DNA from 3 places in the Ensifer sp. ENS03 genome. Region 1 is predicted to be linked to each of the others. Evidence: riboswitches for the same ligand, from Rfam matches in the RefSeq annotation. Region 1 holds a riboswitch; each other region holds the start of a gene.

Region 1 (10,505 bases):
CTTCGTAAGCGGCAAGTTGAGGCCGTTCAGCGGGCGTAGTTCCACGGCATCAGCGCGTCGATTTCGCTGCTTGGCCAGCCGTTGGCAATGCGCTCGAGGCTCTCAGGTCAGCGGCTACAATCCGCTGTTTAAGGTGGATCGTGATCCTGGTCCGCTGACCCAGGCGCTGTGTTGGGCGCATTCGCGGCGCAAGTTCTTCCTGCTTGTCGACATCGCCGCCAACGCCAAACGCGGAAAGAATGCTGCCGCGATCTCGCCGGTTGCGCTCGAGGCGGTCAAGCGCATCGACGCGCTGTTCGACATCGAGCGCGACATCAACGGACTTTCGGCCAACGACCGGCTGCAACGACTCAGCAGGACAGCCGTCCGCTCGCTGATGAGCTTGAGGCCTGGCTTCGATCTGAGCGAACAAAGCTGTCTCGCAGTTCACCGGTCACCGAGCCGATCGATTACATGCTGAAGCGCTGGGACGGCTTCACATCCTTCCTCGGCGATGGCCGGATCTGCCTCACCAACAACGCCGCCGAACGGGCGTTGCGCGGCTTCGCTCTGGGCAGGAAGGCATTGCTCTTTGCCGGCTCCGACCGTGGTGCTGATCGCGCCGCATTCATGGCAACGCTGATCATGAGCGCCAAGCTCAATGACATCGATCCACAAGCGTGGCTCGCCGACACCTCGATCCTCGATCACCAGGCTCGAGCAATTTCTCCCGTGGAATTGGCAGCCACCGAAATCCCGACAACATCAGGCTGCTTAGCCTGCGGCCCTGGCCGGATGGTTACGTCTTGGCGGTCTGGATGAGAGTGGAGAGCCTTGCCCATGTTCTTCCGCCGCTGGCATTTCCGGTAATAGGCTATTTTTTCGGACGCTTGCCTGGGGCCGGATGGCACGCGCGACGATGTTGGAGACTATTTCGACGCGCCCGTCGTGGCGGAAGTGTTCGAGAGCTTCACGCCGACTAAGGCATAGCGAATCGCATCGGCGAGTTTTGATTTTCCGGAGATGCGGGGCAGCGTGTCCTGCCAGAGCTTATAGAGATCGGCAACGAATGCAGCGGAAGAATCTTGGCGGGCGGCAACGCGAACATCAGGGCTCTGGCCTGGCACCGTTTCACCGTTTCCTCGATCGACCAAAGCACGCGCATCCTTTCGATCGTCAGCCCCCCGCGATCCGCTCGACTACCAAACCCTGACCCGTATTCTCATCGCTGGGCAGCGTTCAGTATCGAAGCCCCCATGTTCTGGAGATTCAAGTCAGACGCTGTCAGCTGGTCGCTACCGAGCAACCCTCGGAGTAAGAGGTTATGACGAGCCGGGCCCTCCCGAAGAAGGGCCCTTAAGAGGCGTGCATGGAGATCGCGATTAAGGGTCATTCGATTGGAACTGCTGAAAGAAACCGCTCGATTGTCTGAGTAAGGACATAGTCAGGAGAGGTGGAACGACAAAGATCCATATTTAGGCTAGGATTGAAATCAAAAAAAACTTCGCGGAAAATCCTGGAAAACCACCAATTCAGTGTAGATTGAGTTTCACCCAAGCCGCAGAAAGAGTTTCCTGCGACGAACAACTTAGCGTTCACAGGTGCTGAATCATTCAGCCAGTGACGCCGGATTCCAATATGGCCACCGGGACGGTCGGCATCTTTGGACATGATGAGCCGGGGTTGATGAAACAAATCAGCGTTGGTTTCCATGAGGTGATCGTAGGCGGCAACATCAAAAAAGCGGTTCGATAGATCGCCGAGGGTAAAGAATCCTTGCGTGAACTCAGGTCGGAGCGACAACTCAATTCCAAATCTGTCGAGAACACATTTGACAACTTCCCAGCTACCCTTCGGTGATAGGTGCGTATCTAGTTTGCGGAAATAGTCCTGCTGCCCGTCGAGCAAGTCGAAAGTTGATAGGTAATATTGTGCCTGTGAAAACAAGTTCTCGATCTGGCCGTAGACAAACGACCTCTCAGGAATGTGGAAATTCACAAGGTTTCTCAGGGACGACGTTTTCTCGGGAATCGTTAGGTGTACGTATTTGTATGAAGGAAGCAGTTGTTCAGCCCGCCTTCGAAGGATCTTCTCCCATTGCTTTAACCTGGACACAGCGTCATCATCGAGTTCACTTGCCGCGTACATTTCCTGGACTCGATTCGACCCTCCAATAAGGACCGCGTGCCCACCGGGGATCAACAGGGCTGAGCCGTCGATTGATCGCAAGCCGCCGAGTACTGTTATAGACGACACCTCGGAGGGCGAGGGGTGCGGCGCATGAATGCTGCGCCCAATGTAGTTAACAGAAGAGACAAACCGTTCGTACCACTCCCCATTCATTCGCAAATTGGAACGCTTTAGCCACTTGACGGTTTCGCTGAATTTTGCGTCCGAAAAATCTGTGGGCACTCCACCCTCGCTGAAGATGAGGATGTTCTTCAAGAATGCGAGAAACTCATTCCAGATCTGAATTGCCGTCGCAGGATGCGTTTCGCTCTTCGCTTCGAATGTGATTTGCCCCGCGGCTACTGCATCAGGTGTGATTGTGTCGTCTACTTCGAGCGAAAAGCCAATCTTACCGCCGTTTAAGTCTAAAAACTCCCGCTGCCGGCCCCAAACGCAACGCCCTGAAAGCGGCTGCCCATGCCTTAGCGCTGTAATCTGGATCTCCTCCGATGGGTTGTCATGGGCATACGCCCAGCCCGATATGGTTGACGGAAAAGAAATGCAGTCGACGATCCCAGTTAAACTCATGCGTCCCTCGTACGAAATTCGGCCAATCTTCGCTTAGGCCGGCTGCACAGAAATGTTGAACAAACACCGATCCATAATTGCGTCCCAAGTGTCCCGTGAATGGATGGCTGCCTGAAGCGTGGTGGCGAAAATCTGGGCATTCTGGAATGCGAAAGAGTGTCTAGTAGAATTAGCGACAAAAACTCGCACGGCCGAGAGATGAGCCAATCTTAGAGCATGCAAATGATCAAGCCAGAAATAGTCACGCGCGGGGTTGTTAGTTTCAGAGCTCGAACATATTACGACACGATCGCTACTTTCGTCGGCATCATGTAAAAAATCGACAAGGTCAAGCAACCCGTCTGGAGTGACACAAGGTGCTATCCCCGCGCCGAATCTTATTCTCCGCTTTAAGTCTGCGTCCGAAAATGAGTGCGGAGAAACGGCGATGATCTTGGCTTCCGTCAGATTCTTGGACGCCACCAGCGCGGCATATGCGCCGGAGGCCTGACCGAATAGATAGAGCTTTTGATTCTTCAAATCATCTTCGAGGATACGGGTAAGGTCGAGGATTGGTGGCAGTGTTGATGAGCCTTGATACCAGGGACTGGATACGTCCTGCAGGGCCAGGACATTGCAACTAACATACCGTGCGAAGCTCAAAGTTGCGAATTTCTCCATGTAACCAGCGAAAAGCACGAGAGTTCTAGAGTCGTCTGCGCCGGGATAGAAAACTCCGCCGACCTCTTCAGCAAGCTGGTTGACTTCGAATATCTCCTGGTTGATTTCGTCTAATGAGTGATCTGTGAACCGAAAATCACGTGATCTAATTCTGAAACTGTCGCCACTCGTAATCATAGCACTCGCTCTTTGCGGCCCCTGATATGCACCAGCTCTGGGGCGGTGCGGCACCCTTACAACTCTTGGACCTCGCTGTGAACTATAGTGGCTCTGAACTAGCCTCATAAATCCCAAATCGTGAACGCCTCCTTTGTTCGGGGGGAGCACCGTAAGCGGTCCATAGACCCCTGAACTGCCCCCACTTTCGACCGGACACTCAGCATAAGCAGGAAGGCTTAAGCACAGGCTTACAACGTTGAAGGCGACACCCCCAAACGATCGAGGTTGAGGATCGAGCCAGACTCCGTGCCGCGCCCGGTGTATCCAGCCACTATGGACCCCGGCATTCTCTGATTCCTGAGATGCATGCGGGTGCTTGCCGCTTGCCTTGTCGGATGAAAAAAGTAATGTGGGCGCGTCTGTGAATTCGAACGCTCAGACGAAAGGCTCCTTGCGCTCTCACGGCAATAGGGCCTTTTTTGTCCTTGTGAAAGCTTGGATTTCTCGCGAATTGCATCGAACCACGCATTCGAGTTCCAAACTTCGACCATTGACATCCCCAATCATCCGCCCCTAGCATTCTTCTTGCCGAGGGGCGCACTGTCACGGTGCTGAGATGGCGGTGAGCCAGACCCTTGAACCTGATCCGGATCATACCGGCGTAGGAACGGCGAGGGCCCTTCTGCTCACCAGCCGTCTCCGCGCCCATTGTTCGGGTCAAAGTCCGTTTGCGGGAGATCGCGTTGCTGCTGTCTGTTTTTGAACCAGTTATAGAAGGCTCAAGCCTCATTCGGGTGGTCCGATGACTGCGATTGCCGTTACCATCGCAGGTTCGGATTCCGGTGGCGGGGCTGGCATCCAGGCGGATCTGAAGACGTTCTCGGCTCTGGGCGTTTATGGCGCCAGCGTGATCACGGCGGTCACGGCGCAGAATACCCGTGGGGTTTCTGCGGTTGCAGATATCTCCCCGACCGTCGTTACGGCTCAGATCGACGCGGTGTTTTCGGATCTCGCCGTGGGAGCGGTGAAAATAGGCATGGTCTCGCGGCACGAGACGATCGCAGTGATCGCGGCTGGTCTGAAGCGCTACGACCGGCTGGCTGTCATCGACCCGGTGATGGTGGCAACCTCCGGCGATCATCTGATGCGCCCCGACGCGATCGCGACGCTCAAGGAGGAGTTGTTGCCGCTGGCGCTCATTCTGACGCCGAACCTGCCCGAGGCGGCGCTGTTGACCGGACGCGCAATCGCCGAAACCGAAAGCGAGGTCGCGCGTCAGGCGGAGATGCTTCTGAAGCTCGGTGCGCGTTCAGTTCTGATGAAGGGCGGCCATGCCAAGGGCAAGGACGCGATCGATATTTTCTATAGCGGGGAGGACGTCCTCAACCTGTCACGGCCGCGGATCGAAACAAGGAATGATCACGGCACCGGGTGCACGCTCTCGGCAGCAATCGCCTCGGGGCTTGCCAAGGGCATGCCAATTGACGATGCGGTTGTGGCAGCCAAGGCCTACTTGCATGCCGCTCTGGTGGCGGCCGATGGCCTGACCATCGGACAGGGGCATGGGCCAGTGCATCACTTTCATCATTGGTGGGGCAACGACAAGGGGTCGGGCGCCGCGGCTTCGAAAGTAGCCGAAGCCCAGGGCGCTCTTGGTCGTGCTTCGCAATCTGGCTGAGCAGTGTGGGCTTCGGGTCTATCTCAGGCCACTGCGGCGCTCGGCGCAGCCGGTTGCTCGCCCTTCAGCATCTTGCGGTAGAGCGCCACATGCTCGCGCGCGCAATCGACATGGCTTGTCGGCCGCCTAAGCGTTGCCCGAAGATTGTCCCATGAGCGCGGCGCGCTCAAAACGTCGATAAGGCGGTCGGCCAGATCCTGGGCGCTGCCGGCGCGGAAGTGATAGCCATCCAGCCGGTCGCGAACTTTTTCGGCCATGCCGCCGATATCCGAACACAGGATCGGCCGGCCGTGATGCAATGCTTCCTGGATGACGACGGGAGAATTTTCCCACCAGACCGAGGGCATCACCACCCAGTCAACCGAGCGCATCAGCCGCGGCATGTCCTGGTTCTGGTAGGCGCCGTAGAAGCGGACGCGACGACCGGCGTCTTCGATCAGTTTTGCCACCTTCTCCTGGTAGTCCTTCGGCTGACGCTCGAGGTTCCCGCCAAAGATCATCAGCGAGGAATCATCGCCCCAGATGTCGTCGGGCACGCGCGATACCGCGTCGATCAGCACGTGAACGCCCTTGAACGGTGTCATCTGCCCGAAATAGGCAAAGCGGTTGCGTCGGGCCGTCGGCGACGGCAATTCGCGGGCTGGCGCCTTGTCGCCCATGACGATGCCGTTTTCGATCACGAAGATCTTTGCAGCTTCGAGCCCCCACTCGACATAGCGGTTGGCGAGAAAGGCGCTCGGCGCGATGAAGGCATCGGCGAGATTGAGCATGCCGCGCACGAACTGTTCGCGGCGAACGAAGCGCGACACCGGGATTTCAGGGAAGCACGTGTGACAACTGATCGGTGAGGCGCCGTTGCAAAGCTGGCCCGAAGGGCGTTTCACCATTTGCCCGTGATTGTGGCAGATCGGCAGATATTCGTGGAACGTCACGACGATGCGCGCCTTGGGCAGAGCATCGCGAACGGCGTAGAGCGCTTCCAGGCCGAAGCCGAGAATATGATGGAAGTGAACGACATCAGGCTTGATGTCGCCGACGAAGCGCAAGAGGTCGCGGCGGATCGCGTCCGTATCGCCGTTGGAGAGGAAGAAATGGTCGAAGTCTTCGGCGTGGTAGAGCACTTCGTCCATGGCAAGACGCAGGCTCATCAGCGCGGAGGCGCCATGGCGCGGAACCGGATTGCCGACACGGGCAAGGTAGATCGATTCCACGCCCGACAGGCCGTTCAGCGCCTTGTGAAGGCCATGCGAAGCAATTTCGGCCCCGCCAAGCGAATGGGTCGGGTGGCCATGGGAGACCACCAGTACGCGGAGTTTTTCGCTCATGCGTCAGTCTCCTCGAAGAATGTTTGGGCGGTTTCGGAGGCGGGCATCCATCGGGCGCGGAAGAGCGTCCGATCGACACGCTCCACGAACCGGGCTGTGGCGGCAGAGCCCGCTCCGGGCATGTCGTCCGATCCGACCATCTGCAGGGAAGGAAGCCAGTAGGCTTCATAGCCCTTGCCGCTCAGGCGAAGGGCAAGATCGAGGCCCTTCAGCGCTGCGCCGAGATAGGTCTGCGACAGGCCAGCGTCCTCCAAAAGCGCCTCACGCGGCAGGATGCAGCAATCGAGCGATGCAGTTGCGACCCGGGTCAGCTTCAGGCGATTGACGGCGCCGACAGGATAGCCGGCGTAGCGGCTCGATTGCAGATGGTCGGGGCGATCAAGCGACGTGCTGCCGGCCCAGCGGATCGAGTGATCCTCATAGGCAAGGGTCGGAGAAATGATGCTTCCCGTCTTTGCCTCGTAAGCGGAAACGAGTGCCTGATACCACCCGGCATTGGCTGGCGTCAGCGACGAGGAAAGCAGAACGACCGCGTCGCTGTTCATGCTTTCGGCGGCCGCTTGCGCCAGGTCGCCGGCATCGCCGGCGCCTTCGACGGAGACGAGCCGCAGCGGCAAGCGATAGAATTCCGAGAGTTGACGGATGTGGACCGCGTATCGTCGGAACCGCTCGGTCTGCAGCACGAGCGCGATCGGGGCCCGGCGCGTTTGCGGATCAAGCGCGAGCAGCCCCAGGAGCGGTGCGAAATCCGTTTCGGTTTCTCCGGCGACAAGAAGGATGGCGGTACCCTCGGCCTGGTCGAAGGGGCCCATGTCGACAACGGTCTCGATGGTCGGTGCGGTGTTGCGCGCCGCCGTCAGAAACTGGACGATCTGTCGGTCGATAATATCGGGCAGGGCCCAGCTTGTCGGATCGATCGAGCCAAGAAGCCGTAGGGCGGCGGCGCGTGCGGGCAGCCGCACGGGGAAAAGTGGCATGTAGGCGCGGCGGGCATCTCTGAGGGTGAGTTCGAGGTGAATTGGTCCCTCCGCCTCGCCACCAAGCGCCTCGACGCGACCGATAAAGCCATGGGACCGGCGATGGCCGGAAATCGCGCTTTTGAACTCCGGCCGATCGACGAAGGCCTCTTCGACGTCGGATCGTTCGGTACGGGTCCAGGCTGCGTCCAGCCGCGCTCCGCCGCCCTGTCGGCAAAGTCGCACGCTTTCAACATACCCATCAGGGTCTAAAAGCCAGCCCGAAATCAGGAAGGCACCATCCTCACCCTGGTAGAGTGCATCCACGCCAAGGCGGACAGGAACGGGAAGGCTTGAGATCGTCTCGGTGCCATCGTATCCGCTGGCGGCATCGCGCAGGCGAAGCATGACCTGGGGCGAGCTCTGGCTCTGGAGCAGCATCGCGCGGATATGGCCGGGTGTCTCGAGCGGACCGGTCACGACCCGGCGTTCGTGGAGCCCGACATAACGCCAGGCGCCGCGGCCGCGATAGAATATGCCCTTGATGTCGCGCGCTCGGGGCAGATCGTTTGCGGACAGGAGGCCGACAAAGCCGGCCGAGCCGTCAGGCGCGTCGTTGCGCTGGAAAATGGCGACGTTGCAATCGGCAAGGAAGGTATCCTCGCTCTTGACGATCGCCCGGCAGACGCCGGCGGGCAGGTCGTGCGCCCATCCTTTCAGGGCGATGGTCCCGTCATGGCCCTCGCCGAGCAGTTCGATATATCCGTCGCTCGCCGCTCCCGTTTTAAGCAGGGTCGTAATGGCCGCGAGCCGTTGATCGGCATGCGGTGGCTTGATCAGCACGTCGACCAGACGGCCGAGGACATGGACAAACTGCGGACCGGCAAAATCCTTCAGCATCGCCGTGACTTCACCGATCGAAACAGTGCGTGGCGCAACCATATAGCGCTTGCCGTTACCCGCCTTGCCGAAGCGCAGGGTAGTCGGCAGCCGCTCAGAACCTTCGACCGGCAACAGCGCGGCGAAGCCATGCGTGGCGGAAGACTGGGGTGCCGCCAGCCGCCAGCCGACGACCGACGCCATGACCTGGCTTGACGCATCTTCATTGATCTCAACCGGCAACTGATCGGCCATCGGGCCACCGGTTCCGATAACGAGCAACAGTGTCTCGTCGATCGGGCAGGCGATGATCCGTCCACTACGCGCGATGCGGCCAAGCGGTGCTGGGCTTGCGGAAAGGCTGAGTTCCGAACTGGGCATGAGATGCGCCTCAGGTCCGAAGGAAGACGGAAAGGATCGCGCCTGCCGCAAAGCCCGCAAGCACGAAGAGTAGCAGAAACGCGGGCTTCAAATCGCCGTTCGAGCGCTGCTTCAGTGCGTTGAGGCTCTTTTCCATGCCCGCGATTACACCGTCGAGCCGCATCAGGTGGACGTCGAGATCGGTCAACCGTTGGGTGATCTCTCCGCGGAGGTTCGCGACATCGTCGCTGATTGCCGCAAGCCCGGGGCTTTCGGCTTCATCGCCGTCGTCAACTTTCGACCGCAGGGCGGAACGCTGCGAGACCTGCAATTGCCGTTGCGCTGCCATCAGCACGTCGAGCTTGTCGAGCACTTTTGCAAGCGGTGCTGCAATCAGCGCTTCGGCCGCCTGTTCATCGGGTTTGGGAACACGAAGCGGCAGTTCGCCGCCTTTGCCCGTCGCCGCAAGCACGACGAGTTCGCCGCTGCGCGCGCTCGCCATCTCAGGCAACGCGATTTCAAACGCGTGGTTGCCGTCGCCAATCCCGTTGCGCTTGAGATCGGGCCGGTTGCGGTCGGCGATCGCCTCGGCGATCGCCTTGCCGTCGAGAAGCACGCGAATGGCAAGCCGCTTCTCCGGGGTTTCCGGGTCGAAGGCCCAGCCGAAGACGCGGCCCTGGTCGATCGCGTCCACGCGGCCCTTCAGCGGCTTTGCATTGTTTTGCTCCGGTGCGACGTCCGGTTTGTCGGCTGCTACAGACATGGTCTTCCCTCTAGGCGGCGACGGTTTCTCGGGGCTCGATCGCGTCGATGAGCGTGAGATAGCGCCGGGCAGTGGTATCGATATCGTTGGGCTTGCGGGCATTGGCCGAAAGTCGGCGCCGAAGGTCAGGGCTTTCCGCCATGCGGCGCATGGCGGCAGCCAATGCACGCGGATCGTTTGGCGAGACGGTGATGCCGTTGACGCCGTCCTGCACCATTTCGGCCATCCCGCCGATATTGCTGGCGATCACCGGTTTGCGCTGGGACTGCGCCTCGCCGATGACGAGCGGTGCGTTCTCCCACCAGATCGAAGGCACGATGGTGCAATCGACCGCCGCGATGAGCTCGCCGATGTCCTCGCGCCTGTAGGCGCCGCGCTGCTGGACCGAAGGCGCCGTCTTCTTGAAGAGGCGGGCGATCTCGTCCTTGAAACTGTCGGCCTGGAAGGGGGCGCCCCCGTGCACCCGCAGCTCAAAACGCAAGCCCTCGTCGATCAGCTGCCGCGCAGCCTCGAGAAGCACGGACGTGCCTTTCCACGGATTGAGATTGCCGAAATAGCCGAAGACCGGCCGATCGTTCTCCGGCTGGCCCTTGCGCGACGGCGCGTCTCGTGGCGGCAGGCCATTGGCAATCACGTCGATTTGGTCGCCGTTAAGACCCCAGTCGATAAAGCGTTGCCTCAGAAACTGGCTCGGCGAGATGAAGCGATCAACGGCCCGGAGCAAGGCCTTGAGATGTTGCTCGCGCAACACGAAACGATCGAGCGGAATGTCCTTGAAACAGCTATGGCAACGGTCGGGGCTCGACTTGTGACAAAGCTCCTTGCCGCTGGTGCGCACCATCAGCCCATCGTGATGGCAAAGCGGATAGTAGTCGTGCAACGTCATCACTATCCGGCAGTCGGGCAGGGTGCGGCGGACGATGTGCGGAAACTCCGCGCCGAGCAGCAGCAGATGGTGGATGTGAACCACATCCGGCCGGAAATCGCGC
Region 2 (10,505 bases), on a different contig from region 1:
CGACTTCCACCTTGTCGAGAGCATCGAGTTCGCGAAGCAGGGTGATGATGCGCGACGAGCGCGAGCGCGGGGCGTGAAAGAGTGTCAGCATAGTCTGGATCCTCGGTTGCGTTTGGCGATGCGGATCTTATACAGTCGGCCAACTGCCAGTTTTCGTCAGTAGGGTTCGTCTATCTTTCAGCCATGGCCCGTAGTGATCGTCTGTTCCGCCTGCTCCAGGCGCTGCGCACACTCCCCTCCCCGGTAACGGCGGCCCGCCTTGCCGAGGAAACCGGCGTGTCGTTGCGCTCGCTCTATCGGGACATCGACAGCCTGCGCGCCGCCGGCGCCGTCATCGATGGCGAGCGCGGCTTCGGCTACCGGCTGACGGAGGATATCGCCTTGCCGCCGCAAACCTTTACCCGCCTGGAGATCGAGGCGCTGGTGCTCGGCCTTGCCGAGGTGCAGCACATGGGCGAGCCGGATCTTGCCGCGGCGGCACGCGCCGTCCTTTCCAAGATAACGGCGACACTGCCCGATCGGTTGCAACGCCAGGCGCTTCATGCAGTCTCGCAGGTCTATCGCTTCGACAGGAGAGGGCCGCCAACCGTCGATGTCTCCCTGCTGCGCGAAGCCTCCTGGCAGGAACGCGCCGTCATCATCGGCTATGTGGATGCCTTGGGGCAGCGGACCGACCGGCAGGTTTTGCCGCTTGCCATCGTCTATCTGGAACGGGTTCTGGTGCTTCTCGCCTGGTGCTGCCTTCGAGAAGGTTACCGCAAGTTCCGCGTCGACCGCATCGTCGATATCAGCACGACGGAGGAGAGCTTCCGTCCGCGTCGGGTGCCGATGCTCCGGGAGTTCATCGGCTTCTTGAACGCTGGCGCGCCGGACACATCGAAGATGACGCTGAGCGGCCAATAGCCGCAAACGACGACGCGGCCCGTGTTGCCACGGACCGCGTTCGGACTGCTTTTTTGCAGTCATGCCTTGGGAGGCAAACTCATTCCGCCGGCTGCAAGGCCGGCTGCGGCAGCGCCTCCGGCGCACGGCCGCCAAGGACCGCGGCCATCTGCGCTTCATCCAGTTCGCCTTCCCACTTCGCAACGACGATCGTGGCGACCGCATTGCCGACGAAGTTGGTGAGCGCGCGGCATTCCGACATGAAGCGGTCGATGCCGAGGATCAGCGCCATGCCGGCGACCGGCACCGCCGGGACGACCGAAAGCGTCGCAGCCAGCGTGATGAAACCGGCGCCGGTGATGCCGGCAGCACCCTTGGAGCTCAACATCGCGACGAGAAGCAGCAGCACCTGATCGCCGAGCGACAGCGGGATATCCATCGCCTGGGCGATGAAGAGCGCGGCCAGCGTCATGTAGATGTTGGTGCCGTCGAGGTTGAAGGAATAGCCGGTCGGGATGACCAGACCAACGACCGAGCGCTTGCAGCCGGCCTTTTCCATCTTGCTCATCAGACCCGGAAGAGCGGCTTCCGACGAGGACGTGCCGAGCACCAGGAGCAGTTCTTCCTTGATGTAACGGATCAGCGCAACGATCGAGAAGCCATTGTAGCGGGCGACCGCGCCAAGAACGACGAACACGAAGAGGAAGGACGTGATGTAGAAGGTGCCGATCAGCATCGCCAGGTTGGCGATCGAGCCGACGCCGTATTTGCCGATGGTAAACGCCATCGCGCCAAAGGCGCCGATCGGGGCGGCCTTCATCAGGATGCCGACGAGCTTGAAGACCGGCAGCGTCAGCGCGTGCAGGAAGTCGACGACGGGCTCTGCCTTCTTGCCGACCATGGCAAGCGACAGACCGAAGAGCACGGAGATGAACAACACCTGCAGGATGTCGCCATCGGCAAAGGCGCCGACGAGCGTCGTCGGGATGATGCCCATCAGGAAGCCGGTGATCGTCTGCTCATGCGCCTTTTCGGCATAGGTGGTCACCGCCTTGACGTCGAGCGAGGCCGGATCGATGTGCATGCCGGCGCCCGGCTGGACGACATTGGCGACGATCAGGCCGATGATCAGCGCGAGCGTCGAGAAGGTCAGGAAATAGATCATCGCCTTGCCGGCGACGCGGCCGACCTTGGCAAGATCGGTCATGCCGGCGATGCCGGTCGCGACTGTCAGGAAGATGACCGGCGCGATGATCATCTTGACGAGACGGATGAAGGCGTCGCCGAGCGGCTTCAGCTCGGTGCCGAGCGACGGATAGAAATGGCCGAGCAGGATGCCTGCGGCGATCGCCACCAGAACCTGGACATAGAGATGGCGATAGAAAGGTGTCTTGCCGCGCGGTTCCGCGGATTGTTCGATAATCATGAGATCCTCCACTGGACCCAGTCCGGCGTCATGCCGGGCCTCCCGGGTCAATTTCCGATGCGCGACAGCGCGGGCTGTCATGAGGATGTCATTTGCAACGGTCGTGCCAGTTGGCCGCGGCAGGAACCAAGCCTTTGAATTGATGAGGATGTTTTGTGCAGGCGGCTCGGTGCGCACAAAGAGTTGAGCGGATTTCCGCACAAGCCATCTGGAAGACTGAGCGAAAAAATGCACAATTGGGCCATGTTCAACGCCCTGTCCGCCCCCCTCAATCTGGCAGATCTCGACCAGTCGATGCGCCGCACCTGGCTGGTCTTTGCCGGCCTTGCCGTCGCGCTGCTTGTCGCCGCGCTCCTGCTTGCCGGCGAGTACGGCCGAAGCCAGGCGCTCGAAACTGTCGATGCCCAAAGCCGGATCGATGCCAATCTGAAGGCCTCGCTGCTGCGCGCCGTACTCGAACGCCAACGCTCGACGCCGCTGGTGCTGGCCGACGATGTCGAGGTGATGGCAGCCCTTTCGACCCGCGGCACAGAGGCGCTGCAACGGCTGAACGAGAAGCTGCAGGCGCTGGCGACCAACACGGACGCCGCTGTCATCTACGTGATCGGCCCCGATGGCGTCGCCGTCGCTGCCAGCAACTGGCGCGAGCCGACGAGTTTCGTTGGCAACGACTATGCCTTCCGCGAATATTTCCGCATGGCGATGCGCGACGGCAAGGCCGAGCATTTCGCCATGGGCAACGTCAGCAAGCGGCCGGGCCTCTACATTTCGCGTCGGGTCCAGGGTCCTGACGGCCCGATCGGCGTCGTCGTCGCCAAGCTCGAATTCGACGATGTGGAAGCCGAATGGCTCGCCTCCGGCAAGCCGGTCTACGTCACCGACCGGCGCGGCATCGTGCTGATCACCAGCTTCCCCTCCTGGCGCTTCATGACGACCAGAACAATTCCACGCGACCGCGTCGCCGCCATCCGCGACAGCCTGCAATTTGGCGATGCCTCGCTGCTGCCGCTGCCCTTCCGCGACATCGAGCCGACCAGCGATGGCTCCAGCGAGTTGCGCGCACTGTTGCCGGGCGAAAGCGAACGTCGGTTCCTCCGGGTCGAAACCATGGTTCCGACCACCAGCTGGCGGCTGGAGCAGCTAGCACCGCTCGATGGCGCGATCTCGGCGGCAACCCGCGAGGCCCGGCTGATTGCCCTGGCCCTCCTCGCACCGCTGCTCGCTTTTACCGCGGTCCTCCTGCGCCGCCGCCAGACGCTGGCACTGGTGTCTGCGCGCGATCGCGCCGCGCGCGACGAGCTGGAGACCCGCGTGGCGGAGCGCACACATGACCTCAGCCTTGCCCGCGATCATCTCGAAACGGAGATCGCCGACCACCGGCGTACTGGCGAGAAGCTGCAGGCGGTGCAGCAGGAACTGGTTCAGGCGAACCGGCTGGCGATCCTTGGCCAGGTGGCGGCCGGCGTCGCCCACGAGATCAACCAGCCGGTCGCGACCATCCGCGCCTATGCCGACAACGCCCGCACCTTCCTCGAACGCGGCCAGCAGCAGACCGCGGTCGAGAACCTTGTCAGCATCGCCGAACTGACCGATCGGGTCGGCACCATCACCGACGAACTCAGAAGCTTCGCTCGCAAGGGCCGCTTCGTCGCCGAGCCGACGCCCATGCGCGACGTGATCGAGGGGGCGATGATGTTGCTGCGCAGCCGCTTTGCCGGCCGCATGGATGCGATCGTCATCGACCTGCCGGAAAATGGCCTCAGCGTCCTCGGCAGCCGCATCCGGCTCGAGCAGGTGCTGATCAACCTTTTGCAAAATGCCCTGGAAGCGCTCGGCACGCGCAGCGGCGCCGAGATCCGCGTGCGCTGCGAGGACGGTCCCTCCGGGACGGTTTTGCTCGTCGTTGCCGATAACGGCCCAGGCATTCCCCTGCACATCCACGAGGATCTGTTCACGCCGTTCAACACCTCGAAGGATGAAGGGCTCGGCCTCGGCCTTGCCATCTCCAAGGAGATCGTCGCCGACTATGGCGGCGATATCACCGTCGAAACCAGCGACAGGGGCACCGTCTTCACGGTTCGCCTGAAGAGGGCCTGAGCGATGCAGCCGACCGTCTATCTCGTCGACGACGACAACCATCTGCGCAAGGCGATGACGCAGACGCTGGAACTCGCCGGCCTCGCCGTTACCCCTTTTGCCAGCGCTGCCGAAGCGTTGAAGACGCTGGATGCGAATTTCGACGGCGTCGTCGTCAGCGATATCCGCATGCCGGGCATCGACGGCCTCGCCTTCTTCCGCCGCATCGAAGCTTTCGACGCGGATCTGCCGGTGATCCTGGTGACCGGCCATGGCGATATCCCGATGGCAGTGCAGGCGCTGCAGGATGGCGTCTACGACTTCATCCCCAAACCCTTTGCCGCCGACCGGCTGGTGCAGAGCGTGCATCGCGCGCTGGAAAAACGCCGGCTCGTGATGGAAAACCGCGCGCTGAAACGGGCCGCCGAGACGGCCGGCGACAACCTGCCGCTGATCGGCCAGACGCCGGTCATGGAACGTTTGCGCCAGACGATCCGGCACATTGCCGATACCGATGTCGACGTGCTCGTCGCCGGCGAGACGGGCAGCGGCAAGGAGGTGGTGGCGACGCTGCTCCACAATTGGAGCCGACGCCGCAACGGCAACTTCGTGGCGCTGAATTGCGGGGCGCTGCCCGAAACGGTGATCGAAAGCGAACTCTTCGGCCACGAACAGGGCGCCTTCACCGGCGCCTTGAAGAAGCGCATCGGCCGGATCGAGCATGCGAGCGGCGGCACGCTGTTCCTCGACGAGATCGAGGCGATGCCACCGGCGACTCAGGTGAAGATGCTGCGCGTTCTGGAAGCGCGCGAAATCACGCCGCTTGGCACCAACCAGGTTCGTCCGGTCGATATCCGCGTCATCGCGGCTGCCAAAATCGATCTTGGCGACCCGGCGCAGCGCGGCGATTTCCGGGAAGACCTCTACTTTAGATTGAATGTCGTAACGCTGTCGATCCCGCCGCTGCGCGAACGCCGAGACGATATCCCGCTGCTCTTCTCGCACTTCCTGACCCGGGCGGCCGAGCGCTTCAAGCGCGACGCGCCTGTGGTCACATCGGCCGTGCAGAGACATCTGATGACGCATGCCTGGCCGGGCAATGTGCGCGAGCTCTCGCACTTTGCAGAACGCGTGGCGCTTGGTGTCGAAGGTCCGCTGGGACAGCCGATTGCGCCCGCCGAACAGTCTGGATTTGCGCTCCCGGAACGGCTCGAACGCTACGAGGCGGAGATCCTGAAAGAGGTGTTGCGGGCTCAGCGCGGCGACGTCAAGGCGACGATCGAGGCGCTCGGCATTCCGCGCAAGACCTTCTACGATAAGCTCCAGCGCCACGGCATCAACCGTGCCGATTACGCCGAGCGGGCCGCACCGGAAAAGGCCGGCCGCTAGCGTCAAATCCGAATCCGCAAACACATGCAATAGGTGCATCTTTGTCGGCAGGCGAATTCACGCTTGACGACCCGGGCCGATCGATGGCTATGATCTAGGCATTCACCAGGGGGGTCCCGCAAGGGGCTGAGATTCTGCTGGATGGCCGGATTGCCGGCTGTGGCGCAGTGACCCGTTGAACCTGATCCAGTTCATACTGGCGTAGGGACGGTGCAGATATCGAAGCCAGGATTCCGTGCGTCCAGCATCTGGCGGAGCGTCTTTCATCCTTCCGGCATCAGAACTGGGTCTCCAATTGCAAACTTGGAGCCTTGTCATGAATATTGCCACCAAACCCGCAGCCCTCACGGTCACGCAAGGACCGCTTCCCGCCTCCCGCAAGATCCACAAGCCGGGCGTGCTTCATCCGGATATCCGCGTGCCGATGCGCGAGATTGCGCTCCACCCGACGTCGGGCGAGCAACCGGTTACGGTCTATGATTCCTCCGGCGCCTACACCGCCGACGACGCCGAGATCCGCATCGAGGACGGCCTGCCGCGGCTGCGCCGCAACTGGATCGTCGACCGCGGCGATGTCGAAACCTATGAGGGACGCGTGGTCCGCCCCGAGGACAACGGCTTTGTGAGCGGCGACAGGCTGACACCGACCTTCCCGTTCCAGCATGCGCCGCTGAAGGCCACGGGCGGCCGCGCGGTGACCCAGCTTGCCTATGCCCGCGCCGGCATCATCACGCCGGAAATGGAGTTCGTGGCGATCCGCGAAAATCTCGGCCGCGACGCGGCGCGTGCGAAGGTCCGGGACGGCGAAAGCTTCGGCGCCCACATCCCCGATCACGTGACACCCGAATTCGTGCGCCAGGAAATCGCCAGCGGCCGGGCGATCCTGCCTGCCAACATCAACCACCCGGAATCCGAGCCGATGATCATCGGCCGGAACTTTCTGGTGAAGATCAACGCCAATATCGGCAACTCCGCCGTCACCTCGTCGATGGCGGAAGAGGTCGAAAAGATGGTCTGGGCGACGCGCTGGGGCGCCGACACCGTCATGGACCTTTCGACCGGCCGCAACATCCACAACATCCGCGAATGGATCATCCGCAACTCACCGGTTCCGATCGGCACCGTGCCGCTTTACCAGGCGCTGGAAAAGGTCAACGGCATTGCCGAGGACCTCACCTGGGAAGTCTATCGCGACACGCTGATCGAGCAGGCTGAACAGGGCGTCGACTATTTCACCATCCATGCCGGCGTCCGGCTGCACTACATCCCGCTCACCGTCGATCGCGTCACCGGCATCGTTTCGCGCGGCGGCTCGATCATGGCCAAGTGGTGTCTGCATCACCATCGCGAGAGCTTCCTTTACGAGCATTTCGAGGAAATCTGCGACATCTGCCGCGCCTATGACGTCTCCTTCTCGCTCGGCGACGGCCTGCGCCCCGGCTCGATCGCCGATGCCAACGACGCGGCACAATTCGCCGAACTCGAAACGCTCGGCGAGCTCACCAAGATCGCCTGGGCCAAGGATTGTCAGGTGATGATCGAAGGCCCCGGCCACGTGCCGATGCACAAGATCAAGGAGAACATGGACAAGCAACTCGCCGTCTGCGGCGAGGCGCCGTTCTACACACTCGGACCGCTGACGACGGACATTGCGCCCGGCTACGACCACATCACGTCGGGCATCGGCGCGGCGATGATCGGCTGGTTCGGCACCGCCATGCTCTGCTACGTCACGCCGAAGGAGCATCTCGGTCTTCCCGATCGCAACGACGTCAAGGTCGGCGTCATCACCTACAAGATCGCCGCCCATGCCGCCGATCTCGCCAAGGGCCATCCGGCCGCCCAGGTGCGCGACGACGCGCTATCGCGCGCGCGCTTCGAATTCCGCTGGGAGGACCAGTTCAACCTCTCGCTCGACCCGGAGACGGCCCGTAACTTCCACGACGAGACACTGCCGAAGGAAGCGCACAAGGTCGCGCATTTCTGCTCCATGTGCGGCCCGAAATTCTGCTCGATGCGGATCTCGCACGACATCCGCGCAGAAGCGCAGAAGGAAGGCCTGGAGGCAATGGCCGCGAAATACCGCGAGGGCGGCGACCTCTATATGCCGGTGGAAGGGGCGGCTGGCGCGGCCGAGTAGACGACAGAGACTCGTTGAAGGGGCCAGTCACGGCCCCTTCAGTTCACTCAGGGCTCCGCCTCCCGCCTCGGAAGCGGAAGCGGCGATCGCCAAGGCTCTCCTCCTCCGTCATGCTTGGGCTTGAGCCGAGCATGACGGAGGGTGGGAGGCGCGCCAACGACCCCGTTCAATCAACAAACATGCAACGTCCTCTGTCCCTCTCGCGACGCCTCAGCGATGAGGGCGATCATCTGTATGTCGTGGCCGCCGCCAGAGGCCCGCACCTTGCGCTCCGTGTCGCCCGTCCCCCCAATTGCTTGTCCCCACATCGATTGAACGATATGCAAGGCGCACGCAAAAGTCGCTGTCGGCGAAATTCATTCGCGGCGGGCAGCCGAACTGTACCCGCGCAAAAGTCCTGCAGGACGACGCAAGAACGCCGTTTGCACAAGGAGAATGACTTGAGGACATGCCTGTTGAGACTGACGGCCTTGTCCATAGGAGCCCTTGCAGCATTCGGCGGAGATCTGCCGCGCCTCAACGGTGACCGGGGCTTTGCCGGGGGCCTTTCCTGGATTTCCGCTGCCCATGCGGACGACGCCGATGCCGGCGGCACGAATGGTGAAGGTGCCGCGGGCGGCAGCGACCAAGGTAGCGAAAACGTCGGGAGCGGCGGAAGCAACGGCACAGAGGGTGGCGGCGATTGGGGCTCCGGCGATGGTAGCGGCGTGGGCGGCGAGCCCGGCGGGACCGGGGCTGGCGGTGGAGGCGGCGTCATCGACGGAAGCGGCCTGAGCGGCGGAGACAGCGAGCGCCACTCATCCTCTTCGCGCGACGGGCGGGATTACGGACCAACCGGCAGCGTATGGTACGGCGGCAGCAGTTTCCTCAATCTTTTTCGCCGGACACCGGAAGAGCCTCCCGAGGGGAGCGGGCCAGAGTCTTCCACCCGGCAGAAGAGCGATGCGGGATCCCGCAAAAGCGCGGGTCACACCAGAACAGAGCCCTGAAGAGATGTCTGCTTCGTCGCGCCGAAGGATGCCGTGTGCTGTTTATCGCGGACATAGAAGCGTCTGCGCCTGGATGCTTGGGCCAAGCCCTGGCATAACGGAGCAGCGGGAGGCGCGCTATCGATCCCGTTCGATCAACGAACGCGCAACGTCCCTATAGCCCTATAGCCCTCTAGCGACCACTCACCATCCGCTCGACCACATCGAGCAGCACGTTGGCGCCGGCGACCAGATCATCCGGCTCCGTGTGTTCGCGCGGATTATGGCTGATGCCGTCGCGGCTCGGAACGAAGATCATCGCCGTCGGCGCGATGCGGGCGATCATCTGGGCGTCATGACCGGCGCCCGAAGTCATGCGCCGGCTCTTGAGGCCTCGCGCCTTCGCCGAAGCCTCGACCGCTGCGACGATGCCCTGATCGAAGGCGACCGGCTGGAAGCGTGCCAGCCGCTCGACCGAGATCGTTACCCCCTCTTCCGCGCCGATGCGCACCAGAAAGTCCGCAAGCGCCGCTTCGAGCGCCTGCAGCCGATCCTCGTCCGGATCGCGCAGATCGACGGTGAAGGCGGCACGCGATGGGATGACGTTGATCGCGTCGGGCTCGAAACGCATGGTGCCAATGGTCGCGACACTCGGCGCGTTCGACCGGGCAATATGCTCGCGCAGGAAGAGGCCGACACGCGCGGCCGCGAGACCGGCGTCGGAACGCATTGCCATCGGCGTGGTGCCGGCATGGTTGGCGACGCCATCGATCGTCACGCGCTGCCAGGAAATGCCCTGCAGGTTCTCGACGGCACCGATCGAAAAGCCCTCGCGCTGCAGCACCGGCCCCTGCTCGATATGAAGCTCGACATAGGCGTGGGGCTTGAGGAACCCCGGCTCGATGTTGCCGGCATAGCCAATCCGCTCGAGTTCCTCGCCCAGCGACGAGCCATCCGTGCCGATGGTCGCGAGCGCTGCGTCCAGCGGCAGGCCGCCGGCATAGACGAGCGAGCCGAGCATGTCGGGCGCAAAACGCACGCCCTCCTCATTGGTAAAGGCGGCAACGACGATCGGTCGGGCCGGCGTCACGCCACGGTCCTTCAGCGTCTCGATTACTTCGAGCGCGGCGAGTACGCCGTAACATCCGTCATAGATGCCGGCATTGATGACCGTATCGATGTGCGAGCCGAGCATGATCGGCGCTTCGCCGCTGTTTTCCTCGCTGCGCCAGATGCCGAAGATGTTACCAATCTGATCCACGGCCACATCGAGGCCCGCCGCCTCGATCCAGGCGACGAGGCGGTTGCGGCCGGCCTTGTCGTTGTCGGAGCCGGCCAGCCGGGTCAGTCGCCCTTCTGCATCGCGACCGATTTCGCCAAGCTCGCGGATGCGCCCGATGAGGCGCGCGGCGTCGATGGAAGGAAATGACATGTTATTCCTGCTTTCATGCGGATTTTGGTTCATGGCCGGCTATCAGCCAACGCCAGTCTCTGCCGGATAATCTCGGCGTGATAACGCGCGCCGAAGATCAGGGCGTCGTCGTTGAAGTCGTAACGCGGATTGTGCAGCGGCGCCGATGTCTCGCCATTGCCGATGAAGACGAAGCAGCCCGGAACGTGCTCA
Region 3 (10,505 bases), on a different contig from region 1:
CCATGGCGAAGGAAAGGGCCATCAATAGCGGCTTGCGCAGCGCCGGAAAGTCGATCCATCGCAGACGATCAAAACCACGAATGCCAAGGCTTGCCGTCAGCCGTTCGGACCGTGCCGCATGGGTCGCCATTGCCGGCGCGAGGATGCGGTGGACGAAGGGCAGCGCCATCAGCGCGTTGATCGCAACGACGATGGCAGGTGCAAAGCGCGCGACGTCACCGAAGGGACGCAAAAGCAGGAACCATCCGGCGCCGAGCACCACCGGCGGCACCAAGAGGATCAGCGAGGTGCTGGCACCGATGGCACCGGCAAAGCCGTGGGAGAGCGACGTCGCGTGACGCGGCGCGGTGGCGGTTGCCGCCGCCCGGATCATCACGGCTGCCATGGTGACGGAGGCGAGTGCCGAGGCGAGCGCGATTGCCGCACTCGTCAGCAGCGCCCGGTGCACCGCCGGATCGCGGGCGAGCTTCAGCAGATCGGCTTCGAGTCCGGAGATGAGAACCGCGACCAGCGGCGCGCCGAGAAACAGAAAGGCAAGCGTGATCCAGGTGCCATCACTCAGGCGCGCGATCCTTGACGCGCCATCGAAACGGCGCACAGTGCGGCCACCGGTCATGCCCTCTTCCGGCTCGGTCGCCAGATGACGAAGCAGGAGCAGCAGCAGGCCGGTCATGGCGATCTGCAGGGCTGACAGCGCGATCGCGCGCGGCGGATCGAAATCGAAACGCAGCGCCTGGTAGATCGCCACTTCGATTGTGCTGGCCGCAGGCCCGCCGCCGAGCGTCAGCACGAGGGTGAAGCTGGTGGCGCAGAGCATGAAGACGAGGCCGGCGGCACCCGGCAGGAGGCCGCGCAGCACGGGCCATTCGATGAAGCGAAAGAGTGCGCGTGACGGCATGCCGAGATTGGCGGCGCTGCGCCAGTATTCGGCGGGGATGCGCTCGAGCCCGGCCAGGAACAGGCGCGCTGCAAGCGGCATGTTGAAGAAGACGTGGGCAAGCAGGATGCCGAACAGGCCGTAAATGCTGACGGGCTGCGCGAGGCCGAGCCAGCGCAGGCCGGAATTGAGGAAACCCTGCCGCCCCCAGATCTCGATCAGCCCGAGTGCGCCAACCAGAACCGGCAGTCCGAGTGGCAGCGCCATCAAGCGCAGCAGCCAGATGCGGCCGGGGAACTGCGGTCGTCGCGCTAGCGCCCGGGCGACGGGGATGGCAAAGAGCACGGACAGCAACGTCGAGAGGGTCGCCTGCAGCAGCGTGAAGCGGGTGACGCGCCAGATGTAGGCGTCGAACAGCGCATCGTCGCTCGCGCCGCCCGTCTGGCTCAGCAAGGCGACGATCGCAAGACCGACGAAAAGTACGAAGACGCCGAGGCAGGCTGCCCCGGCGACCACTGTCATACGATTTTCGCGCAGTGCGAACAATCCGGCCTCAGTTCTTGCTCATGGCGGCAAGCCATTCGTCGATCCAGGCCTTGCGGTTCTTGGCGACTTCCTCCGAGGGCAGGAGGAAGGTGTTTTCCGGCTTGACCAGCTTGTTGAAGGCGTCCGGCAGCGGCTCCTTGGTCGCTGCGACCGGCATCATCCAGTTCGTCGTCGGGATGATCGACTGGAAGTCCGGACCGGTCATGAAGGCGAGGAACTGCTTTGCCAGTTCCGGCTGCTTGGCGTTCTTGGTCATGCCGGCGACTTCGATCTGGATGTAGTGCCCTTCGGAGAAGGCAGCGGCCTGGTAGCGCTCGGTGTTTTCCGCGACCATGTGGTAGGCCGGCGACGTGGTGTAGGACAGCACCATCGGCGCCTCGCCCTTGGTGAAGAGGCCATAGGCTTCCGACCAGCCGGGGGTGACGGTCAGAACGCGGTCCTTCAGCTTCGTCCAGGCGGCACCCGCCTCATCGCCATAGACGGCCTTGACCCAGAGCAGGAGGCCGAGGCCCGGCGTCGACGTACGCGGATCCTCGATGACGATCTTCTGCGACGGATCGCCTTCTACCAGCTCCTTCAGGCTCTTCGGCGGCGTCTTCAGCGTCTCGGTGTCGTAGACGACGGCGAAGTGGCCGTAGTCATAGGGCAGGAACGTGTCATCGGAGAAGTTGCCGGGAACGGTGACGCCGGTTGCCTCGACGCCGTGCGGCGCGAAGAAGCCCGTTGCCTTGGCTTCCGCAACGAGGTTGGTGTCGAGACCAAGCACGATGTCGGCCTTGGAGGCCTCGCCTTCGAGCTTCAGACGGGTGAGCAACTCGACGCCGTCGGCCACGCCGACATAGTTGACCTTGCATTCGCAGGTCTTCTCGAAGGCTTCTGCGACCTTGGCGCCCGGGCCCCATTCGGTGATGAAGCTCTCATAGGTGTACACCGTCAGCGTCTTGTCGGCGGCGGTCGCGGCGCCGGAGAAAACAAGGCTCGCGGCCGTCGCAAGGGCTAGCCGGCTAAAGAATTTAAGTTGCGATGAATTGGACATGGCGAGGACCTCTCTCCCAAAGTTCGTTGTTGCATGGGAAAAGGGCGTATCGATCCGATCGCGTCTAATCCCTCCGCCGGTATGAGCCGGATCAGGTTCCGCGGGTTGGCGTTTTGACGCCTCTCAGCCTCCGGCCGCAATGCGGTCGGGAGGCACCCCGTTAGAGCGGCAAGAGATTTACCGCTGCCTCGGTCCCATGGCAAGCGATGTTTACGGCGAAGCAAGGGGACGCCTGGCCGGCACAATGGCTCGTGTTTGCGTATGCCGCCAACTGCGCTACACAACGGCAGCGAGGAGGAAATGTCATGCCCGATATGCTTGTTCGACTTTATGCCCTGCCGGCTGAACCTCAGTCGAAGCTTGGCCTTGGCATCAGCATTCGCCGCGCCATGGCGCCGGAGCGCCGCCTGGTTGTTTCCTGGATCGAAAGGACTTTCGGTGCCGGATGGGCGGGCGAGGCGGAAGCCGCCTTTTCCTCCACCCCTACGCGCATGCACGTCGCTGTCCATGACGGAAAGATCGTCGGCTTTTCCTGCCACGACGTAACGGCACTCGGCTTCTTCGGTCCGACCGGCGTCGACGAAAGCATGCGCGGGCAGGGGATCGGTGAGGCGCTGCTGCTTGCAAGCCTCACGGCGATGCGCGAGGCCGGCTATGGCTACGCGATTATCGGCGGCGTCGGGCCGGCGAAGTTCTACGAGCGAGTGGCCGGCGCCGTCGAAATTCCGGATTCGACCCCCGGCATTTATGCCGGCATGCTTTTCCCCGATCCGGTGCCCGAGGGGCATTGATGGTCTGACCAAAATATCGAGAACCGCTCGTTCGACGGTTTTCTTCGTTTTCCTTCGGCGGTCCTTTGCGCTATGGGCTTTGCCATGGCTCGATCGACCTTCACCATTCTGCTTGGCGGCGCCCTTTCGCTGACCGACCGGCTGGCTCACCAGCTGACCGCAAGTCGCTTCATTGCGGCTGACGGCGGCATGCGCCATGCCCGATTGCTCGGCATCGTGCCGGATGTCTGGGTCGGTGATTTCGACTCGACCGAGGAAGCCCTTCTTGCGGACTACGCCTCCGTCCCGCGCGAGCCCTATCCGGCGGCAAAGGCCGCGACGGACGGGGAGATCGCGGTCGAGGCGGCGTTGTCGCGTGGAGCCGATCGCCTGATTTTCGCCGGCGCCCTCGGCGGTACCCGCAGCGATCACGCCTTCATGCACCTGCTGCATGCCGTCGCCCTTGCCGAGCGTGGCCTTTCCGTGTTGATGACCTCGGGCGAGGAAGAGGCCTATCCGCTGCTGGCCGGCTCGCTCGACCTCGACCTACCCAAGGGCTGCCTCTTCTCGGTGCTCGGGTTGACCGAGCTTACCGGTCTTTCGATCGTCAATGCGCGCTATCCGCTCGACGATTTCACCTTGCCGTTCGGCTCGTCCCGAACCGTTTCCAACGTTGCGGAGGGTCCCCTTCGCTTCACTCTCCAGAGCGGTCGCGCCATTGTGCTCGCCCGCCCCTATGATCTTTCCGGAGCCTGAGCCTTGGCGCCTCCCATTCTGAAACTCGACGACATCTTCCTCACCTTCGGCGGCGCGCCGCTGCTAGCCGGCGCCAATTTTCAAGTCGAACCGGGTGACCGCATCTGTCTGGTCGGCCGCAACGGCTCGGGCAAGTCGACGCTGATGAAGATTGCCGCGGGTCTGGCCGAGGCGCAGTCGGGCGAAATCTTCCGCCATCCCTCCGCGACCATCCGCTATCTGCACCAGGCGCCGGATTTCGACGGCTACGACACGGTGCAGGCCTATGCCGAGGCAGGACTCGGCCCGAGTGACGATCCCTATCGCGTCGCCTATCTGCTGCAGCACCTGGGGTTGACCGGCGAGGAAGACCCGAAGCGCCTTTCGGGCGGCGAAGCGCGTCGCGCGGCGCTTGCCCGTGTCATGGCGCCGGAGCCGGATATCCTGCTGCTCGACGAGCCGACCAACCATCTCGACCTGCCGACGATCGAATGGCTGGAAGACGAACTGATCCGCAGCCGTTCGGCGCTCGTTCTGATCTCGCACGACCGGCGCTTCCTGGAAAAGGTCTCGACCGCGACCGTCTGGCTCGACCGTGGCCAGTCGCGGCGGCTCGACCGCGGCTTTGCCCATTTCGAGGCCTGGCGCGACGAGGTGCTGGAGGCCGAGGAGCTGGAGCAGCACAAGCTCGGCAAAGCGATCGAGCGCGAGGAACATTGGCTGCGCTACGGCGTGACCGCACGACGTAAGCGCAACATGCGCCGCCTCGGTGAGCTGCAGACCATGCGGGCGACCTATCGCGGCCACAAGGGGCCGCAGGGAACGGTACAGGCGACGGCCGCCGACGCCAAGGAATCGGGCAAGCTGGTGATCGAGGCGGAGAAGGTCACCAAGGCCTATGGCGAGCGTACCATCGTCGCGCCGTTCTCGATCCGCGTGCACCGCGGCGACCGCATCGGTCTGGTCGGCCCGAACGGCGCCGGCAAGACGACGCTTCTGAAGATCCTGACCGGGCAGATCGAACCGGATACGGGTACGGTCAAGCTCGGCACCAATCTCGAAATCGCGACGCTTGACCAGAAGCGCGAAGACCTCAATCTCGACGAAACGCTGGCGCACTACCTGACCGACGGGCGCGGCGACAACCTGCTGGTCAATGGCGAGCAGCGCCACGTCACCGGCTACATGAAGGACTTCCTGTTCCAGCCGGAGCAGGCGCGCACCCCGATCCGCGAGCTTTCGGGCGGCGAGCGCGCAAGGCTGATGCTGGCGCGCATCCTCGCGCGCGCAACCAACCTTCTGATCCTCGACGAGCCGACCAACGACCTCGACATCGAGACGCTCGACCTCCTGCAGGAGATCGTCGCCGGTTTTGCCGGAACTGTCATCCTCGTCAGCCACGATCGCGACTTCCTCGACCGCACCGTCACCTCGACGATCGCGCCGGCCAATCCGGAGGCGCCGGATGGACGCTGGATCGAGTATGCCGGCGGTTATTCCGACATGATGGCGCAGCGCAAGGGCGCGATCGAGGAGAAGCGCAAGGCCGAGAAGGCGGAAAAGGCCAAGGCCGATGCAGCGGCCCCTGTCGCCGAAGCGCCGAAGGCTGCCAAGGGTAAGCTTTCCTACAAGCAGAAATTCGCGCTCGAAAACCTGCCGAAAGAGATTGCCAAGGCGGAAGCCGAGGCTGCCAAGCGCGAAGAAAAGATGGCGGACCCCAATCTTTTCACAAAAGATCCAAATGCTTTTGCGAAGCTGGCGCAGGAGCTGGAAAAGCTGCGTGCCGACCTCGCTCGCATGGAAGAGGAATGGCTGGAGCTCGAAATGCTGCGCGAGGAGCTTGAGGGCTGAGACACAACAAAGACGGTCCCGCGCGGGATTGCGAAGGTAATACGTTGAATCCTTGCGAGTTTTACCGTTAAACTGGCAAGGGAAAGATGGCCTTCCGCGTTGAACGTTTTCACAGGGTATGATAAGTAAAACTTATTATATCACCTGTGAACGATCATGATGCCCTTCAAGCTAGAATCCGAAACCATTGGAATGCTTCTGACCGATGTCTCGCGCCTCTTGCGCGGGGCCTTCGACCGCAAGGTCAATGCCATGGATCTGGGCATCACGCCTGGCGAGGCGCGCACGCTGATCCAGGTGGCGCTCACCGAGGGCATCAAACAGGCCGAAATCGCCACACGCATGGGCATTGAGCCGATGACGCTGTCGGCCTATCTCGACAGGCTGGAGGCGAACGGGCTCGTCGCCCGCGTTCCCGATCCGGCGGATCGCCGCGCCAAGAATGTCGTCATCACCGAAAAGGCCGGTCCGTTGTTCAACGAGCTGATGACCGGTCTTCGCGAAATGATGGATGCCTATACGGAAGGGCTGGACTCGGAAGCGCGCGCGCTTCTCTGTTCCAATCTGCGCATCCTGCGTGACAATTTGCGTCAACTCGATCCGTGCCTTGCCGGTAAGGAGACAGCGGAGAAGGCCGAATTCCGGATCGGAGCCGCGCAATGACGCGTCGCATGAGCGAGCGGCGCACAAGCATCATCGGTGCCTTCCTGGTGGCGCTCGGCCCCGTTTCCATGGCGCTCTATACGCCGGCGATGCCTGAACTGGTGCGCGCCTTCTCCTCCAGCGAAGCGGCGATCAAGATGACGCTGTCGCTCTATTTCGCCGGCTTCGCCTTTGCCCAGCTGGTGTCCGGCACGCTCTCCGATGTCATCGGTCGCCGCCGCGCGACGCTGATCTTCATGGCGATCTACCTCGTCGGCAGCCTGATGGCGGCCTTTGCGCCTTCCGTCGCGGTGCTTTTGGCCGGCCGCCTGGTGCAGGGCATCGGCGCCTCCGTCGGGATGACCGTGGCGCGTGCGATCGTGCGCGACCAGTTCACCGGGACTGAAGCCGCACGCATCATGAACATGATCGGCATGATGCTGGCCCTCGGACCCGCCGTGTCACCGACGCTTGGCGGCCTGGCGCTCGGTCTCTTCGGGTGGCAGTCGATCTTCTTCCTGATGGTCGGCTTTGCCGCCATGGCCTGTCTCACCGTGCAGTTTTTCATGGCCGAGACCGCGACCCCGGATCCGGCCAAGGGCCACCTGAAGCCCATCCTTGCGGCCTATCGGCGGTTGGTGAGCGACAGCCGCTTCGTTTCCTCGACACTTGTGATCGGCGGAGCGGTCGGCGCACTTTATGCCTGGGCGACCATGCTGCCCTTCGTACTGATCAATGCGGTGGGGCTGACACCGACCGAGTTCGGCGTCGGCATGCTGATGCAGTCGGGCCTTTTCTTTTCGGGAACCGTGGTGGTGCGGCTGCTGATGCGGCGTTTCACGCCGCAGGCGCTGGTGCCGGCCGGCCTCGTCTTCATCGGTGCGGCCAGCCTAGCGCTTGCCTACACCATGCACATGCTGCCGCCGAGCTTCCTCTCGGTCATGCTGCCGATCGGGATTTATGCCTTCGGCATCGCCTTCGTCATGCCCTATATGATGACGGCGGCGATGGCGCCGTTTCCGGACATCGCTGGCACGGCGTCGGCAGTGATGGGTTTCGTCCAGATGGGCTCGGGGCTGCTTGGTGGCGCGATCGCCGCGGCGGTCGGCGCTCCGGTGCTGGCGCTCGGCACGATCATTCCATGCTTCGGCCTCGTCTGCATCCTGAGCTATGTCTGGTATCGCCGCAACGTTCGCTCGCAGCCGCTCGCCGTGCCGGTCAAGGACCCGCTTTCGGAAGCGGCGGAGTAGAAATCTGGTGCGGCATCGGCATCGATACCGCTTCGCCCTGCATATGAAAAAGCCTCCGCGAACGGGTCGCGGAGGCTTCTTTTTTCAAAACGCGTCGTCTTAGCGGTTGCGCGCGGCTAGCGTGCGCAGGCGCAGCGCGTTGAGCTTGATGAAGCCGGCGGCATCCTTCTGGTCGTAGGCGCCCTGGTCGTCCTCGAAGGTGACGAGCTTGTCGGAGTAGAGCGACTTGTCGCTCTCGCGGCCGATGACCATGACGTTGCCCTTGTAGAGCTTCAACGTCACTTCGCCTTCGACATGATCCTGGCTCTTGTCGATCGCGGCCTGCAGCATCTCGCGCTCCGGTGAGAACCAGAAGCCGTAATAGATCAGCTCGGCGTAGCGCGGCATCAGTTCGTCCTTGAGGTGGGCGGCGCCGCGGTCGAGCGTGATGCTCTCGATCGCGCGGTGCGCGGAGAGCAGGATGGTGCCGCCGGGGGTCTCGTAGACGCCGCGCGACTTCATGCCGACGAAGCGGTTCTCGACGAGGTCGAGACGGCCGATGCCGTTGTCGCGGCCGTACTCGTTGAGTTTGGCAAGCAGGGTTGCCGGCGACAGGCGTACGCCGTTGATCGAGACGGCGTCACCGTGCTCGAAGCCGATCTTGATGACGGTGGCCTGGTCGGGAGCGGCTTCCGGCGAGATCGTGCGCATGTGCACGTACTCAGGGGCTTCCAGTGCCGGGTCTTCGAGAACCTTGCCCTCGGAGGAGGAGTGCAGCAGGTTGGCATCGACGGAGAACGGCGCTTCGCCCTTCTTGTCCTTGGCAACCGGGATCTGGTGCTTCTCGGCGAATTCGAGCAGGTCGGTGCGGCTCTTGAACGACCAGTCGCGCCACGGCGCGATGATCTTGATGTCCGGGTTCAGCGCATAGGCGGAAAGCTCGAAGCGAACCTGGTCGTTGCCCTTGCCGGTCGCGCCATGGGCGATCGCGTCGGCGCCGGTCTTCTTGGCGATATCGATCAGGTGCTTGGAGATCAGCGGGCGGGCGATCGAGGTGCCGAGCAGGTAGACGCCTTCATAGACGGCGTTGGCGCGGAACATCGGGAAGACGAAATCCTTGACGAATTCCTCGCGGACGTCCTCGATGTAGATCTCCTTGATGCCGAGCATTTCGGCCTTCTTGCGGGCCGGCTCGAGCTCTTCGCCCTGGCCGAGGTCGGCGGTGAAGGTGACGACTTCCGCGCCGAGTTCGGTCTGCAGCCACTTCAGGATGATCGAGGTGTCGAGACCGCCCGAATAGGCGAGAACGACCTTTTTCACGTCTTTATGCGATGCCATGGTTTCCGTCCGTCTGGTCTTGGGGAGGGCGGCGATGCCGCGTGCAAATCTGCGGCACTTTAGCCAGAACCTGCGGCGATACAAGCGCTAGAACGCTTGACGATGCGAATCCGCTGGCAAAAGCGCAGGCGCAGGATTACTGGAGGCGACCCCCGTGCCGAGGAAACGACGATGGACTTCATTCCCAGCCTGCCGACCCTCCTGACCTTTGCCGCTGCGACGCTGCTTCTGGCGGCCACACCCGGCCCGGACATGACGCTTTCGATCAGCCGGGCGCTCGCCCAGGGCAAGAAGGCCGCGCTCTTCGTCGTGCTCGGCACCAGCTTCGGCATCGTCGTGCATACGCTGCTCGTCGCGTTCGGCATCTCGGCGCTGATCACCGCCTCGCCAACCGCATTCACCATCCTCAAGACCGGCGGTGCCGCCTACCTGCTCTGGCTTGCGGTGCAGGCGATGCGCTTCGGCTCCAGCATTTCGGTGCAGAAGGTCGAGCCGACGGAAGGCAAGGCGCTTGCCAACATCTCGGCCGGCTTCTGGGTGAACCTGTTGAACCCCAAGGTCATCATCTTCTTCATGACCTTCCTGCCGCAGTTCGTCAGCGCCGATGATCCGTCGGTCACCGGCAAGCTTCTGTTCCTCGGCCTGTTCTTCATCACCATCGGCATGCCGGTGAACATGCTGGTCGTCTTCACCGCCGACTGGCTTGCCTCCTGGCTGCAGCGCAACAAGGGCGTGATGCGGGCACTTGATTTCAGCTTCGCCGGCGTCTTCTCGGTGTTTGCGGTGAAGATTTTCATGACGACGGCTCGGTAAACAAAAACAAAAAGCCCGGACATCTTGGATGCCCGGGCCTTGTTATGAATTAGTCTTCTGTACTCAGCCGATCAGCAGCGCATCGTCGTCGAGCGTCTGGCCGCGGATGCGGCGGAACATGGCGATCAGGTCCTCGACTTGCAGTTCCTTGCGGCTGTCGCCGGCGACGTCGAGAACGATCTCGCCGCCGTGGAGCATGATGGTGCGGTGGCCGTAGTCGAGTGCCTGGCGCATCGAATGGGTGACCATCATCGTCGTCAGCTTTCGCTCCGAGACGATCTTCTGCGTCAGGTTCATCACGAACTCGGCCATGCCAGGGTCGAGGGCTGCCGTATGCTCGTCGAGCAGCAGCACTTCGGAGCCTGCGAGCGTCGCCATGACCAGCGAGACCGCCTGGCGCTGGCCGCCGGACAGAAGGTCCATGCGGTCGCCCATGCGGTTTTCAAGGCCGAGGTTGAGCTCGGCGATGCGTTCGCGGAAATGTTCGCGGCGCTTGGGGCCGAGCGCGGCTGTGAGGCCGCGGGCCTCGCCACGTTTGGCAGCAAGCGCCAGGTTTTCCTCGATCGAGAGTGCGCCGCAGCTGCCGGTCAGCGGATCCTGGAAGACGCGAGCGACGAGGCCCGCGCGCGCAGCGGTACCCTTGCGGCTGACGTCTGTCTTGCCGATCG

Evidence for each region. A riboswitch is a leader RNA that binds a small molecule or an ion and turns the genes downstream of it on or off. The one in region 1 is predicted to bind thiamine pyrophosphate.
Region 2: another riboswitch for thiamine pyrophosphate. It lies ahead of thiC (phosphomethylpyrimidine synthase ThiC); the one in region 1 lies ahead of thiD (bifunctional hydroxymethylpyrimidine kinase/phosphomethylpyrimidine kinase).
Region 3: another riboswitch for thiamine pyrophosphate. It lies ahead of thiB (thiamine ABC transporter substrate binding subunit); the one in region 1 lies ahead of thiD (bifunctional hydroxymethylpyrimidine kinase/phosphomethylpyrimidine kinase).

What each region holds. Positions count from the first base shown of each region.
Region 1 covers NZ_JACVAV010000008.1:139,087-149,591, forward strand. Annotated here, with positions in the region: partial or broken gene IB263_RS24625 (IS66 family transposase) at 134-801, shown strand; partial or broken gene IB263_RS24630 (transposase) at 779-1,156, opposite strand; gene IB263_RS24635 (hypothetical protein) at 1,369-2,736, opposite strand; gene IB263_RS24640 (hypothetical protein) at 2,770-3,573, opposite strand; TPP riboswitch at 4,137-4,240, shown strand; gene thiD (bifunctional hydroxymethylpyrimidine kinase/phosphomethylpyrimidine kinase) at 4,358-5,233, shown strand; gene IB263_RS24650 (glycosyltransferase family 4 protein) at 5,257-6,558, opposite strand; gene IB263_RS24655 (hypothetical protein) at 6,555-8,774, opposite strand; gene IB263_RS24660 (hypothetical protein) at 8,785-9,516, opposite strand; gene IB263_RS24665 (glycosyltransferase family 4 protein) at 9,527-10,505, opposite strand, start outside.
Region 2 covers NZ_JACVAV010000003.1:587,265-597,769, reverse strand. Annotated here, with positions in the region: gene IB263_RS15560 (glutathione S-transferase family protein) at 1-91, opposite strand, end outside; gene IB263_RS15555 (YafY family protein) at 184-903, shown strand; gene IB263_RS15550 (dicarboxylate/amino acid:cation symporter) at 983-2,308, opposite strand; gene IB263_RS15545 (ATP-binding protein) at 2,537-4,405, shown strand; gene IB263_RS15540 (sigma-54 dependent transcriptional regulator) at 4,409-5,773, shown strand; TPP riboswitch at 5,871-5,999, shown strand; gene thiC (phosphomethylpyrimidine synthase ThiC) at 6,090-7,913, shown strand; gene IB263_RS34475 (hypothetical protein) at 8,384-8,902, shown strand; gene IB263_RS15525 (Zn-dependent hydrolase) at 9,075-10,313, opposite strand; gene IB263_RS15520 (M20 aminoacylase family protein) at 10,343-10,505, opposite strand, start outside.
Region 3 covers NZ_JACVAV010000004.1:198,334-208,838, forward strand. Annotated here, with positions in the region: gene thiP (thiamine/thiamine pyrophosphate ABC transporter permease ThiP) at 1-1,423, opposite strand, end outside; gene thiB (thiamine ABC transporter substrate binding subunit) at 1,431-2,459, opposite strand; TPP riboswitch at 2,511-2,629, opposite strand; gene IB263_RS17280 (GNAT family N-acetyltransferase) at 2,765-3,250, shown strand; gene IB263_RS17285 (thiamine diphosphokinase) at 3,335-3,985, shown strand; gene IB263_RS17290 (ABC-F family ATP-binding cassette domain-containing protein) at 3,989-5,815, shown strand; gene IB263_RS17295 (MarR family winged helix-turn-helix transcriptional regulator) at 5,975-6,478, shown strand; gene IB263_RS17300 (multidrug effflux MFS transporter) at 6,475-7,707, shown strand; gene IB263_RS17305 (argininosuccinate synthase) at 7,807-9,024, opposite strand; gene IB263_RS17310 (LysE family translocator) at 9,196-9,837, shown strand; gene IB263_RS17315 (ABC transporter ATP-binding protein) at 9,901-10,505, opposite strand, start outside.